3 regions of the Fusibacter sp. JL298sf-3 genome follow, and region 3 is predicted to be linked to each of the others. Evidence: predicted binding sites of a transcription regulator. Region 3 holds the regulator's gene; each other region holds the start of a gene.
What was found. The regulator Rex, encoded in region 3, represses fermentation and respiration genes when NADH is low (regulators of the CRP and FNR family bind a similar motif). The targets are predictions, from matches to a motif close to ATTGTTAANNNNTTAACAAT.
Positions count from the first base shown of each region.

Region 1 (4,224 bases), 390 kb from region 3:
AATAATTTGTTGCTCGGCAATAATCACCGCTTGGTCTTTGGCATCCAGTGCCACTTGCTTCTGTATGGAATCAAACCACTGGGTGTACATCAAAACGGATAGAACAAGGGTAATTGCCGAAATCATGCCGACGAGCGTTACCGCAATCTTTGTTTGCATGCGCATGGTCGCGCCTCCACAATTTTTTCTCGCCGCTTACTCACTAGTGGGCAAACGGCTTTAGAACCTTCTTTTTTCTATTTTAACACAGATGAAAAAGAGAAGTCATTACAACTTCTCTTTCCCTGGGTGTTATTATGAAGAAATCAGATTATGATAAACACTTTTTTTATTTTGCCGCTTCTGCAGCTTTAGTACCGGCGATGCGGCCAAAAGTTGTAATGTCTGAAAGTGCGTTACCGCCGAGACGGTTGTTGCCGTGAATGCCACCTGTTACTTCACCGGCAGCATAAAGGCCTTTGATGACCTCACCAGATGCGTTTAGTACTTCAGCGTCTGTTGTAATTTCAAGACCACCCATTGTATGGTGAACAGCCGGTGCCACTTCTACAGCATAGTAAGGGCCAACTGCTAATGTCGTCTTGAGATCTTGTCTTGCAAAGTCTGCGTCTTCACCGGCTTCAACGTAACCGTTGTACGTGTCGATTGTCGCTTTTAAAGCCGCTGGGTCAACAGAGATGAGCTCAGCTAAAGCTTCTGGCGTCTCTGCTTCTAAAAGGAACCCTTTGCTGTGGTATTTTTCAATAGCTTTTAGACTTTCTCTTACCGATTGGTCGAACACTAAGAATGCGCTGGCACCCGTTTGTGCGAGCTCTGCATTAGAAACATTTGCACGCGTCTCCAGTTCGTTGACAAAACGTTGACCTTCTCTGTTGACGAGAATCGCCCCGTTACCTCTTACCGCTTCGGTAATCATGTAGTTGTTAGACGGCATTACGGTTGGATGCGTTTGAATTTGCTCCATGTCTACATAAGAGACGTTTAAATTCTTAGCAAAGTCGACGACATCACCTGTCGCGCCGGGATGGTTGGTTGTTCCATAGCCTTTTAAGTCTTCTTTGAAAGAAGCTACTCTGTCGTTATCAGCGCCAAATCCGCCTGTTGCAACGATTACCGCTTTTGCATTTATTGTGAACTCACCGGCTTCTGTTTTAACTTTAACGCCGGTTACAGCGCTTTCATCGCCGATTAATTCGATGGCTTCATGACCTAAAAGAACTTCAATGCCCATTTCAGATGCTTTTGCGTTTAACACTTCAACTAAGTGGTTACCCACTGCAGCACCGCCTGTCGGTCTGTGCGTTCTGTCTGCACTTGCACCACCCATTCGACCGACATCAGAAAGGTCTGCGCCGATAGAAACGAGCCATTCAACTGTTTCAGCTGAGTTGTTGGCTAAAACGTCAACGAGTTCAGGGTTGTTGAGGTCTCCGCCACCTTTCATCGTATCGCTGATGAATAGGTCAATAGAATCTTCAATGCCTTTTTCTTTCTGAACAGCTGTCTCAGCAGCGTTAAGACCGCCTGTTGCATACTTTGTATTACCACCAATTAATGGCATTTTTTCGATAACGACAACTTCTGCGCCACCATTTTTCGCTTCAATAGCAGCGGTTAAACCGGCACCACCTGCACCGATAACCACAACGTCTGTGTCTATATCTTCAAGCGTTGTCTCTCCCGGTTCTTCTGACGGTTCGTCTACTGGTGTTTCTGTTGATGCCGCACCGTCGATAAGCGCCTTTGAAAGCGCGTCGTTAACCGCTTCTAAGATACCTTTTGATGTTTGAGAAGCACCGGCTACACCATCGACGTCGCCGCTGTTGGCTTCAATAATTTTTTTAACCAACTGGTCAGCTGGGTCAACTGCAAATTCTGAATCACTAAATTCAACGATTTCAATTGACTCAATTTCTGTCTCAGTAACGGTTACATTGACCACCATTGTACCTGAATGGCCTTGTCCCTTACCTTCGTAAGTACCCGCTGTATAAATAGCTTTTGAAGCTTCGTCTTCTTTTGCACCGCAACCGGCAAAAAGCCCCACGACAAGCATCATTGTCATTAATAGACAAAGGTGTTTTTTCATTAATTTCTCCTCCTCGTATTGGATGAATCTATATCGTCTGAAGGTAGTGTAATACTTTGATAATTATTTAGCAATCTTTTGTTCTTTATAAATACTTTTGTTCATTTAGTTCTATAGAAAATAGCAAAATCATCAGTTTTTTTCCCTAAATAAGAGAATCTTTTGACTTTCATTTAATATTTATATACAATATAAGGGATTTAACCATTTATCTTCATCATCTTTTTTCACTTCTTTGTTAATTTTAAACAGACTTAATTTACAGAAATGAGAGGTTGATATGACTTTTTTCTTGCTGCTCTTCGGTTTTCTTTTTCTACTTGCGCCAAAGGCGATGTGGTTTTTAGAAATCGGTTGGAAGTTCGCTGACAGCGAACCCAGTGAAGCCTATCTCGTCTTCCACCGTCTTATAGGCGTCATTCTAGTGGCTATTGGTTTTCTAAAGTTCTTTTTTCGCGGTTAAATGTAAAAACGAGGAGGCTTCAGAGGCCTCCTCGTCACTTACACGTCTGTAACTTTTGTAATTTTAAATCGACAGGTCCGATCGCCCGTGCACCAGCAATCGATTTCCTCGACGTGGTGCGGTACGCCTTTATAGGCTTCAAAGACCCCCGACAAAACCCCTTCTGTGTACTGACACATCTCGTAATCCATCACCGGCAAGCCCGAGCACTCGAGGTCTTCATCAATGCTGATTAACAGTTCTTCAGCATCTTCCGATTGTGATTCGAGATTCATGTACCCGATGCCGAGATCGATTAATAGCCGTCGACAGCGGTCAAAAAAGGTTTCTGTAGACGTCATACCTTGAAAATAGTGTTCGTAAAACGCCTTACCTGCTAGATAACCGGCCTCTGTAAAAAGCGCTTCTACCTTTTCAGTTCCAAAGCTCTTTTCCATCACATCCTTTAATGTAAACTGAAAGAGACGCAACATTTCCACACTGGCCATATGGCCGAGATTGGGACGCCCCATCTCGACGTCGCCAATCAGTTCCCACTTAAATTGATACTTTCTGCTCTGCATATCAACCGCTCCTATGATTATAATTTAAAGAACTTGATTTCCTCTGTTATTTTTTGAACCTGCGCATTGAGTTCTTCAACTGTCTCCTGACTGCTGGAAAGCGCGTTGACAATTGTATCAAAAGATTCTGTACTCTCAAATACCAAGGACTCTATATCAATAGCGTTTTCAGCAATATCGCTTACAGCTCTGGTAATCTCTTCAGAGGCAATCATCTGTTCATGCGAGGCGCTTTCAAGTCCCTTCACATGAGTGAGTGTGTTTTTAATCTGATCGAGAATGGTAAAGATGCTGTTTTTCACTTTTTCTGAAGTTGCGATGCCTATAGCGACGCTCTCTGTCACTTGATGATTGGCACCTTCTACCACGCGCACTTCATTTTGAATATTTTCGACAATAGACGTGATTTTGTCTGTTTCCGCACTGGTTTGCTCAGCCAGCTTTCGGATTTCCTCGGCGACAACTGCAAACCCCCTGCCGGCCTCACCTGCACGTGCGGCTTCAATCGCCGCGTTCAAGGCCAAAAGATTGGTCTTCTCAGAAATTTCGTTAATTGTCAATAAAATGCCGCCGATATCCTGTGACAACTCGGTTAACTTTTTAACTTGAACATTTGCTTCGGCGACGTGTTCATTGATGTTCACCATATTTTGATTCATAAGATCCACGTCGCGACCGCTCTCACTGGCGTGTTCAGAAGTTTCTTCAGAATATGCAAGCGTTTCTTTCGTCTTGTCGTAAGATTCCTTACTGCTCGCCAAAATCTCCTGTAGCCCGGCAAGCGACTCTTCTGTTCCCGCCGCTTGATTTTTGACATTGTCTAAAACGCGGGTTAAGTTGTCACTCATCTTAATCATCCCAGTATCCACCGGATGTGCCACTTCACTTGCGTGGATACTGTCTTTACCTCTAATAATCGTGTCGACGCTCTTGTACACAGCGTTGTTGTTGTTTGTCGCCGCAACCAAGACGCCGTTAATGTCTTCAATCACTTGGTGAATGCGTCCAATGAACCCGTTGAGTTCTTCACTCATAACGCCGAACTCGTCTTTGGATTCCATTTCAACGCGAACGGTCAAGTCACCGCCTGCCCCCTTTTCAAACGCTTG
Region 1 is NZ_CM132608.1:1,599,866-1,604,089, forward strand. It holds gene ACR6HW_RS07760 (ATP-binding protein) at 1-159, opposite strand, end outside; gene ACR6HW_RS07765 (flavocytochrome c) at 329-2,089, opposite strand; gene ACR6HW_RS07770 (DUF6199 family natural product biosynthesis protein) at 2,370-2,552, shown strand; gene ACR6HW_RS07775 (V4R domain-containing protein) at 2,591-3,115, opposite strand; gene ACR6HW_RS07780 (methyl-accepting chemotaxis protein) at 3,133-4,224, opposite strand, start outside.
Region 1: ACR6HW_RS07765 (flavocytochrome c) is a predicted target of Rex. The motif match lies at 2,145-2,164, and genes of this name have one in related genera.

Region 2 (4,224 bases), 1.2 Mb from region 3:
TGGACTTTTACCTGTCCCGCTAGAATTGACCCGAGGTATTGGCCCTCGAACAGAATGGGGACTGCGAAGTCGACGAGTCCCGTATGGCAACGATAAATATGCGGCTTTTGCGTCCGCGCCGCCTCGACACCGCCGTGTGCATCCGACTTAAAGCACATCCTGCGACAGCGACCGTCTTCTCTGAACTTGCTGCAAAATTTAGTGAAGTTGCTGTACGCGGTAATGGGATCGCCTTTGTAGTCCACAGCGACGACGGCGAGCCGCGTGACTTCTGCAAAATTGTCCTGAAGCTCTTGAAGCTGTTCTATGTCGACAATATCTCGAATGCCGATATTTTCCATGCGCCCCTCCTTTGTATTTTCTGAATCTTATGTTAATTGTATCATTAATTGTACATTGGACACTAATTTTTCTACGAATTCCGTATAAAAATTTCTCTTTTTCGCAAAAATCTACTCTTAGAGCCCGTAAAAAAAGAGCCTCAATGGCTCTTTCCTCAAAACCGTTTGTGCAGCAAAAGAGCGCCGTACGGCGCTCTTAACTTTTATGCGAACAAACAGCCGAGGCCATCTGCGGTTACTATCGCGGCGTAGACATCGTCCGCCGTCACTTTAAACGGCATGTTGTGAATGGTTTCACCCGGCACTGTTGCAGCTTCTGCAACGCGTCTCAACGCCGCTTCAGAAGCGCCTTCGGCCCCCATGTCTTTTAGGGTTGTCGGCAAGCCCATTGTTCGGCAGAACTTCACGATTTTTTGAATTTCCTCCAGTGGTGCGTTTTCGAGGACGAGTTGTACCAAGGTGCCAAACGCCACTTTCTCCCCGTGGTACAAGTGGTGACACGCTTCAAGCGTCGTCAACCCGTTGTGAATCGCATGAGCCGCTGCCAGTCCGCCACTTTCAAAACCGATGCCGCTCAAATAGGTGTTCGCCTCGACGATTTTTTCAAGCGCCTTGTTGGACAGCTTGTTTTCAACGGCAATTTTCGCTTTTAGTCCCTCGGACAACAAGAGATTGTAACAAAGTTCCGCCAGTGCAAATGCCCCCTCTGTAGGCAACCCGCCTGACATCGTCGTCGATTGGGAACGCATGGTGGCACGGGCTTCAAAATACGTGGCCAGCGCATCGCCAATCCCCGCCACCAACAGGCGAACCGGCGCCTTGGCAACGATGTCGGTGTCCATGAGCACAACAGTCGGATTGGTTGGCAATATCAAGTATTCGTCGAAGACGCCGTCTTCTGTATAGAGTACGGAAAGTGCGCTACACGGCGCATCTGTGGAAGCAATCGTGGGAACGACCACCACCTGAACACCCATGTAATAGGCCAGCGCTTTGGCCGCATCCAGCGTCTTACCGCCGCCGATGCCCACGATGACGGTACAGCCCGCGTCAGTGGCAATCCCCTTCAGTCGCTCAATTTCAACCTTCGAGCACTCGCCTTTAAATGTCGCAGCAACATGTGCTGTACCGTGCTTTTCAAACGAAGCCTTTACTGCCGACTGCGTCATTTGCATTACGAAATCATCTGCTACAATCAATGCTTTGTCACCATAGGCGCCTGCATAGCGACCGAGAACTTCGAGAGCCCCTGCGCCTTGAATGTACTTGCCCGGTGATGCAATCATTTTTAATGCCATAGTTGTCACACCCTTTCAAATTTTAGTTGTGAAAAGTATAACATCCAAACGGCATTTTGCCGTATACTTATTTGTTCAGATAGGGGACATCTATGTGCACGCCGCATCTCTACAGCTTTTCAGCAAGTTTTACACCGTATGCTCTACAAGCGGCGCGCGCCGCCTCATCCGGTTGCCATAAAATGCCGAGCCCCTCTTCAAGAACTTCAAAGCCACAGCTCCGCAATTGTTCGGTCATTATTTTAGGGGACTCACCGCTCCAACCATAGGAACCGAACCCCGCTGCTTTCTTGCCTTTAAATCTAAGCCCCTTAATCATCTCAAGCATTGACGCCATCCCCGATAAGATGCCCTTGTTAATGGTGGACGACCCCGCCACAATGAGTTTGGACTTAAAGAGCTCGGCTATAACGTCGTTTTTATCGGCCTTGCCCACATTAAAGAGTTTGATGTTCAGCGTCGGGTCGACAGATTGAATCCCAGCGGCAATCGCTTCTGCCATTTCCTTGGTGGCATCCCACATGGTATCGTAAATCAACGTTACTTGATGGGTGCTGTAAGCCTTGGCCCATTCGAGGTACTGTTCGACGATTTGCACCGGGTTGTCCCGCCAAATCACGCCGTGAGACGGACAAATCATCTCTACCGGTAGATTGAACCCCAGCACTTCTTCAATTTTCTTAGTCACCAGCGGACTAAATGGCGTCAAAATATTGGCGTAATACTTGAGCGCTTCTTGGAAGAGCTCCGCCTGGTCGACGCAATCGTTGTACATGTATTCGGAAGCGTAGTGCTGACCGAAGGCATCGTTGCTAAAGAGGACTGCGTCTTTGGTGTAGTACTCGAACATGCTGTCCGGCCAGTGGAGCATCGGCGCTTCTATAAAGATCAGTTTGCCCGCCCCGAGGTCCAGTGTGTCGCCGGTCTTGACGGTGACGAAATTCCAATCTTGATGGTAATGCCCTTTTAGGGATTTTACGCCATTTGCCGTACAATAGATCGGCGTGTCGGGAATTGCCTTCATTAGCTCGGGCAAACCGCCGCTGTGGTCAATTTCCGCATGGTTGGCGACAATGTAGTCGATTTTGCTCAAATCCACGGTCTTTTTAAGTTCCCTGACAAACGCTTTGTCAAAGGGTTGCCACACGGTGTCAATTAGCGCTGTCTTTTCGTCTTCAATGAGGTAGGCGTTGTAGGACGATCCCCTGTGCGTAGAATACTCCTCGCCGTGGAACTTCCTCAACTCCCAGTCGATTTTACCCACCCATTTGATGCGCTCGTTAATTTGAAACATAAACGGTCTCCTTTCTACTCAAATCGCTTAAAAAGTATGTTGTTTTCCGTATGCACATGCACATACATATCCGCCACAAAGGCTTTGAGTTCTCCATACACGTGTCTATAGGTGTTGCACCCGTCGCCAGGTACTGTAAAGTGGTCTGTCAGCGTCGTAATGTCCGCCAGTGCGTCGCCAGCTTGGCTGTGCTCTGCCTCGAGTTCTGCAATCAGTTCTGCACTTGCCGGGTCACCGGCTTCCAATCTCGGAAACAGCTTAATCTCCTCTTTTGCCAAATGGGCTTCTAAGTCGAGTTTCAGCATGCCGAACACTTGGTGCAACTGATAGAGTTCCGGATGGTTTTCGCCGTGCACCCGAAGCAGTTTGAGAAGTTGAGCGGCCAATGGGTCCATTGCCGACTTGAGATAGGCGTGATGCGTGGTGCGTATCTGTTCTATTAGCGCCGGTGTCGAGAGGTCGACGCGCTTCACAGCATCGGCCTTCTGAGCCTCTGGCGGCCTCTTTTCATAGGTGGCTACTGCTTCAAGTGCCGCTTCATCCTCTGAAATGGCACGGTCTCCACCACAGCAAAAATCCACGCCATACGTCATATAAACCCCTGCCAACTCCGGAAATCGGTTGACGCTTTCACCTATTGTCATCGTGCGGTCTATCATAATTGTCCTCCTTCAAATATGTTCTGTTCACAACTCTAGCTTAGCACGAACAACCGTTTAAAAATGTGATTTGCCTCACACCTCTGTGATATAATGCTTTTATGAGGAGGTTTTTTATGAAAAATACAGTTTACAACGGGTGCATGACTTGCGGTCACGAACTCTGCGCCAAAAAAGTTTCTCTTTTTTCAAAACTCGACCCCGACCAGCTTCAGGCGGTCATCGCTTTGATTGAGCGCAAACGGTACAAAAAAGGGGCAACGATCCTGCGCCTCGGCGATGCCTTCGACAGGCTCTTCATCGTCAACCACGGCAGCCTCAAAGCCTGCACTTACGGTGAAGACGGCAAGGAACATATCCTCTATATCCTAGGCGACGGCGACAGCCTCGGCGAACTCTCTCTTCTAAAACTCGAAGCGGCCCCTTACGATTTAATTGCCCTCAAGGAATCCTACTTGTGCACCATCCCGAAGTCGAGCTTCGACGCCTTTGTCAAAGCAAACCCGGAGATCACTCTGGCCATTTTGGAATCCGCGCACGAACGCATCCGTTCCCTCGAAAAGCTCGTCGGTGCCATCGCCAGCAACGACGCCGACACCCGTCTCAAATTTCTCATCCAAAACCTCATGACG
Region 2 is NZ_CM132608.1:744,107-748,330, forward strand. It holds gene ACR6HW_RS03585 (sensor histidine kinase) at 1-341, opposite strand, end outside; gene ACR6HW_RS03590 (glycerol dehydrogenase) at 545-1,639, opposite strand; gene ACR6HW_RS03595 (anaerobic nitric oxide reductase flavorubredoxin) at 1,749-2,933, opposite strand; gene ACR6HW_RS03600 (DUF542 domain-containing protein) at 2,948-3,592, opposite strand; gene ACR6HW_RS03605 (Crp/Fnr family transcriptional regulator) at 3,709-4,224, shown strand, end outside.
Region 2: ACR6HW_RS03590 (glycerol dehydrogenase) is a predicted target of Rex. The motif match lies at 1,665-1,684, and genes of this name have one in related genera.

Region 3 (4,224 bases):
GTTGAGGGTTTCAAAGGCTTCTTGAAGCCGTGCGTATGACGCCATCGTCCCCTCGTAATTGGGGTGCGTGGTGTCGCTCATCAGCACTTCGAGTTCGCGCATTTTTTGCTCGATTTCAAAAACGTCGCTGAAGATGGCTTCGCAATAGTCGAAGGCACTGATGCCCAAATCAATTTGCGTGTTTTGCTCTAAGTATCCGGTGGTCATGTCTTTGGATATAAAGATCTCGCCGGCGTCTTTGGTTTCGATACCGGCCAGGATTTTAATCAAGGTGGTTTTACCGGCGCCATTGACGCCGATTAGCCCTACTTTGTCGCCGACGCCCACTGTGAAAGACAAATCTTCCAAGATGGTGTCGATGCCGTAGGTTTTGCAGATGCCCGTACAAGATAATGCAATCATGGTCTACTTCCTTTTCTAGAGTTATCAGATTCATTATACATGATACACTGGTAGAATGAAAGCGCGTGACAAAAGAGGACAGGAAATGTCAAGAAGTAGCTCACAAACTGTCTTATACTAAATCTAGAGGAGGTCGTTATGGCATTGATAGCGGATATGCAAAAATCGGTGGCGTTTATGGAAGCGCATCTGTTGGACGGGATTACTTATGAAGAGGTGGCGGCGCATCTATGTCTATCGCCGTATCATTTTCACCGGATGTTCAAGCTGACCACGGGAACCACGCCGTCTGTCTACATGCGCAATAGGCGTCTGTCTTTGGCCGGTGAACACCTGACACATAGCGACGATTCTATTATAGAAGTCGCCTTTCGTTATGGCTACGAGTGTCCTGAAAGTTTTTCTAGGGCATTTGCGCGGTTTCACGGCATGACGCCGCTTAAAGCCAAGCGTACTGGGGCACCGCTCAAATCTTATAACCGCCTCGTCTTAAAAATGATTTTAGAAGGAGGACAACTGTTGGATTACAGAGTAGAAAAGCGCGCTGCATTTGACGTGCTGTGCAAAGTACGCGCGTTTAATCAGGAAGAGACGTCAAAGGCATCCAATCGAGACATACCGGATTTTTGGACGGCGTGCCAAAACGACGGCACTTTTGAGGCGTTCAGTTCAGACGGCGGGGTATACGGCCTCTGCAGTGCCACGGAGCATGCCAGTCAGTTTTTCGATTACGGCATCGGCAAAGTATACACCGGTGGCGCTGTGCCGGAGGGGTACCGAGTTTGGAGCGTTCCAGAGGCGCTGTGGGCGGTTTTCCCGTGTGTTGGTGACGACGGTGCGTGTATCGGCGCTATGTGGGAACGCATTTTTAAAGAATTTCTGCCGGGATCGACCTATGAAATGGCGCCGGGAACGGATTTTGAATACTACGGCGCCTCAGAGTGCTTCTGCGAGATTTGGATTCCTGTTCTATTGAAAGAATAGCTGAAAAACAGTGCTTTCGAGCGCTGTTTTTTTGTGTGTATAATAGACAGGCCGCTTTTTTTCTAAAATATTAAGAAAATTTTAAAGAAAAAAATAACGAGGTCTCGGTGACCAACGGGGGCTGAAGTTGCGTTAAAAGGTTGTTAGTTGGGCATTTATTGGGTATAATCAACTCTAAGACGATAATTGGTGCGAAAAAAGATTGTTATTTATTTGACAACCTTTAGTAAAAAATGGTACAATATACGAATAAGGCTTAAAGAACGATGAGGTGAGTAATGAAAGAAAAAAACATATCAGTAGCAGTTATTAGGAGATTGCCAAAATACCATCGGTATTTGAAAGACCTCCTCGACAAAGATATTAAACGTATATCTTCAAAGGAATTGAGTAAATTAATAGGATTTACAGCATCGCAAATTCGTCAGGACCTCAATAACTTCGGCGGTTTCGGACAACAGGGGTACGGCTACAACGTCGACGACCTCTATACGGAAATCGGGAAAATCCTAGGTTTGACACGCGAATACAACGTTGCCATTGTCGGAGCGGGAAATATGGGACAGGCACTGGCCAACTATTCGAGTTTCAGCAGATTGGGCTTTCATTTAAAAGCGATGTTCGACATCAACCCCAAATTGGTTGGGCTTAACATCAACGGTGTTCAAGTTTACGACATCGACGAGTTCAATACCTATGTTGAAGAAAACAACATTGAAATCGTCTACATCTGTACGAGCCGTGCGGGCGCTCAAGATGTGGCAGACCGCATTCAAAAGACGAACATTAAGGCGATTTGGAATTTTGCGCCAATCGACTTAAAAGTACGCGAAGACATTGTTGTGGAAAATGTCCATTTGATAGATAATCTGTTAACACTTTCATATTTCTTAAAAGAAAAAGAATAATTCTATCAAAACCACTGCATAATTACGCTCTTTGCATGTTAAAAAAAAGATAAAGAAAATGCGGGACTGGGCATGACCTAGTCTCGTTTTTTTGATAAAATATTCTCTAGGGATTGTAACACATTAAACTTAGGGAGGTACAACATGAAAAGAGAAGTGGTTATTGTCAGTGCTGTTCGTACGGCCATCGGTGCTTTTGGCGGCAGTTTAAAAGGGGTAACCCCTGCAAACTTAGGCACCACAGTTATCAAAGGTGCGCTGGACAAAGTCGGCCTTTCACCTGAAGCGGTTGACGAAGTGCTCTTCGGTTCTGTTCTACAAGCCGGCTACGGCCAAGGCATTGCGAGACAGTGCTGGGTTGGCGCAGGTTACCCGGAATCGGTGCCGTGTACAACGGTGAACATGATTTGCGGTTCCGGTCTTAAAACAGTTTCCATGGCGGTTCAATCGATTCTCGCCGGCGACAACGACGTGGTGGTCGCAGGTGGTACTGAGAACATGAGCATGGCGCCTTATTTGATTAAATCCGGCAGATGGGGCCAGCGCATGGGGAACGGCGAACTGTACGACGTGATGGTGATGGACGGCCTTTGGGAAGCTTTCAACAACTATCACATGGGGATAACAGCTGAAAACATTGCAGAAAAATGGGGTATTACAAGAGAGGCACAGGACGGATTGGCGTACCTGTCTCAGTCGCGTGCGTTTAAGGCGCGTGAATCCGGTCGATTTGACGACGAAATCGTACCGGTGACGATTCCTCAGAGAAAAGGGGACCCTATTGTTTTCGATAAAGACGAGTACATCAAGGAGACGACAGAAGAAAAACTGGCGAAATTGAGACCGGCGTTTAAGAAGGACGGCACGGTAACGGCGGGCAATGCGTCCGGCATTAACGACGGCGCTTCTTGTGTCGTCGTGATGACGAAGGAAAAGGCCGACGCCCTCGGGTTGAAGCCGCTATGCTCAGTGGTGGGCTACGCTTCTGCAGGTGTCGATCCAAAGATTATGGGCATCGGTCCCGTACCGGCAAGTCGAAAGGCGCTTGAAAAATCGGGCCTTTCGGTTTCGGACCTCGACCTCGTTGAAGCCAATGAGGCGTTTGCCGCACAGGCGCTTGCCGTATCAAAAGAGCTCGGTCTCGACCAAGAAAAAGTCAATGTCAACGGCGGCGCAATTGCCCTCGGACACCCAATCGGTGCGTCGGGCAATCGAATTTTGGTCACATTGATTCACGAACTGGTTAAGCGCGAGGGCACTTACGGTTTGGCGACGCTGTGTATCGGCGGCGGTATGGGCGAAGCGGTAATTGTAAAGCGCGCAGAATAAAAGGCGTTTTAGAAAGGACAGTCGATGGCGAATTACACAAATGAAATCGGCCGGATTTTAGACCGATTCCACACAAAACTTTTGATGCAAGACAAGTCGGGCTTTTTTAAAAGGGACTTGGGCTTTAAAATCAGTTTGATGGAAATGCTTATGATTAAGCGCATTGGTGAACAAGAACCCATTCGACTCAACGAACTCATCGACTCGCTGGAAGTGGACCGAAATCTCGTGACCACGACATGCAAGCGCCTGATGATGCTTAAATTGCTCATCAAGCGTCAGGACGAGACCGACGGCAGGGGGCAATGCCTTGAACTGACGTCGGCGGGGCGCGTGGTATATGAGAAAATCGTCCGCGAGCAAAGCAAGGAGTTGGCGTTTGTCCTCGGCGACATCAGCATCAACGAAGAGAAAGCGATTTTGAAATTCGTCAGTAAGTTGGTTCAATACCATACTGAAAAGTACGAAGTCAACAAATAAATACGCGTGGAGGGCTTGACAAGGGGGTCTCCACTGCGTATAATCAGTAAAGTTAAAAAAATATGCAAATCGCCTTTACGGCGGAGTGTTGAACATCCACTTGAAAAAAACTCAAGGTGGG
Region 3 is NZ_CM132608.1:1,985,926-1,990,149, reverse strand. It holds gene ACR6HW_RS09495 (ABC-F family ATP-binding cassette domain-containing protein) at 1-402, opposite strand, end outside; gene ACR6HW_RS09490 (AraC family transcriptional regulator) at 541-1,386, shown strand; gene ACR6HW_RS09485 (redox-sensing transcriptional repressor Rex) at 1,665-2,294, shown strand; gene ACR6HW_RS09480 (acetyl-CoA C-acetyltransferase) at 2,439-3,623, shown strand; gene ACR6HW_RS09475 (MarR family winged helix-turn-helix transcriptional regulator) at 3,648-4,103, shown strand.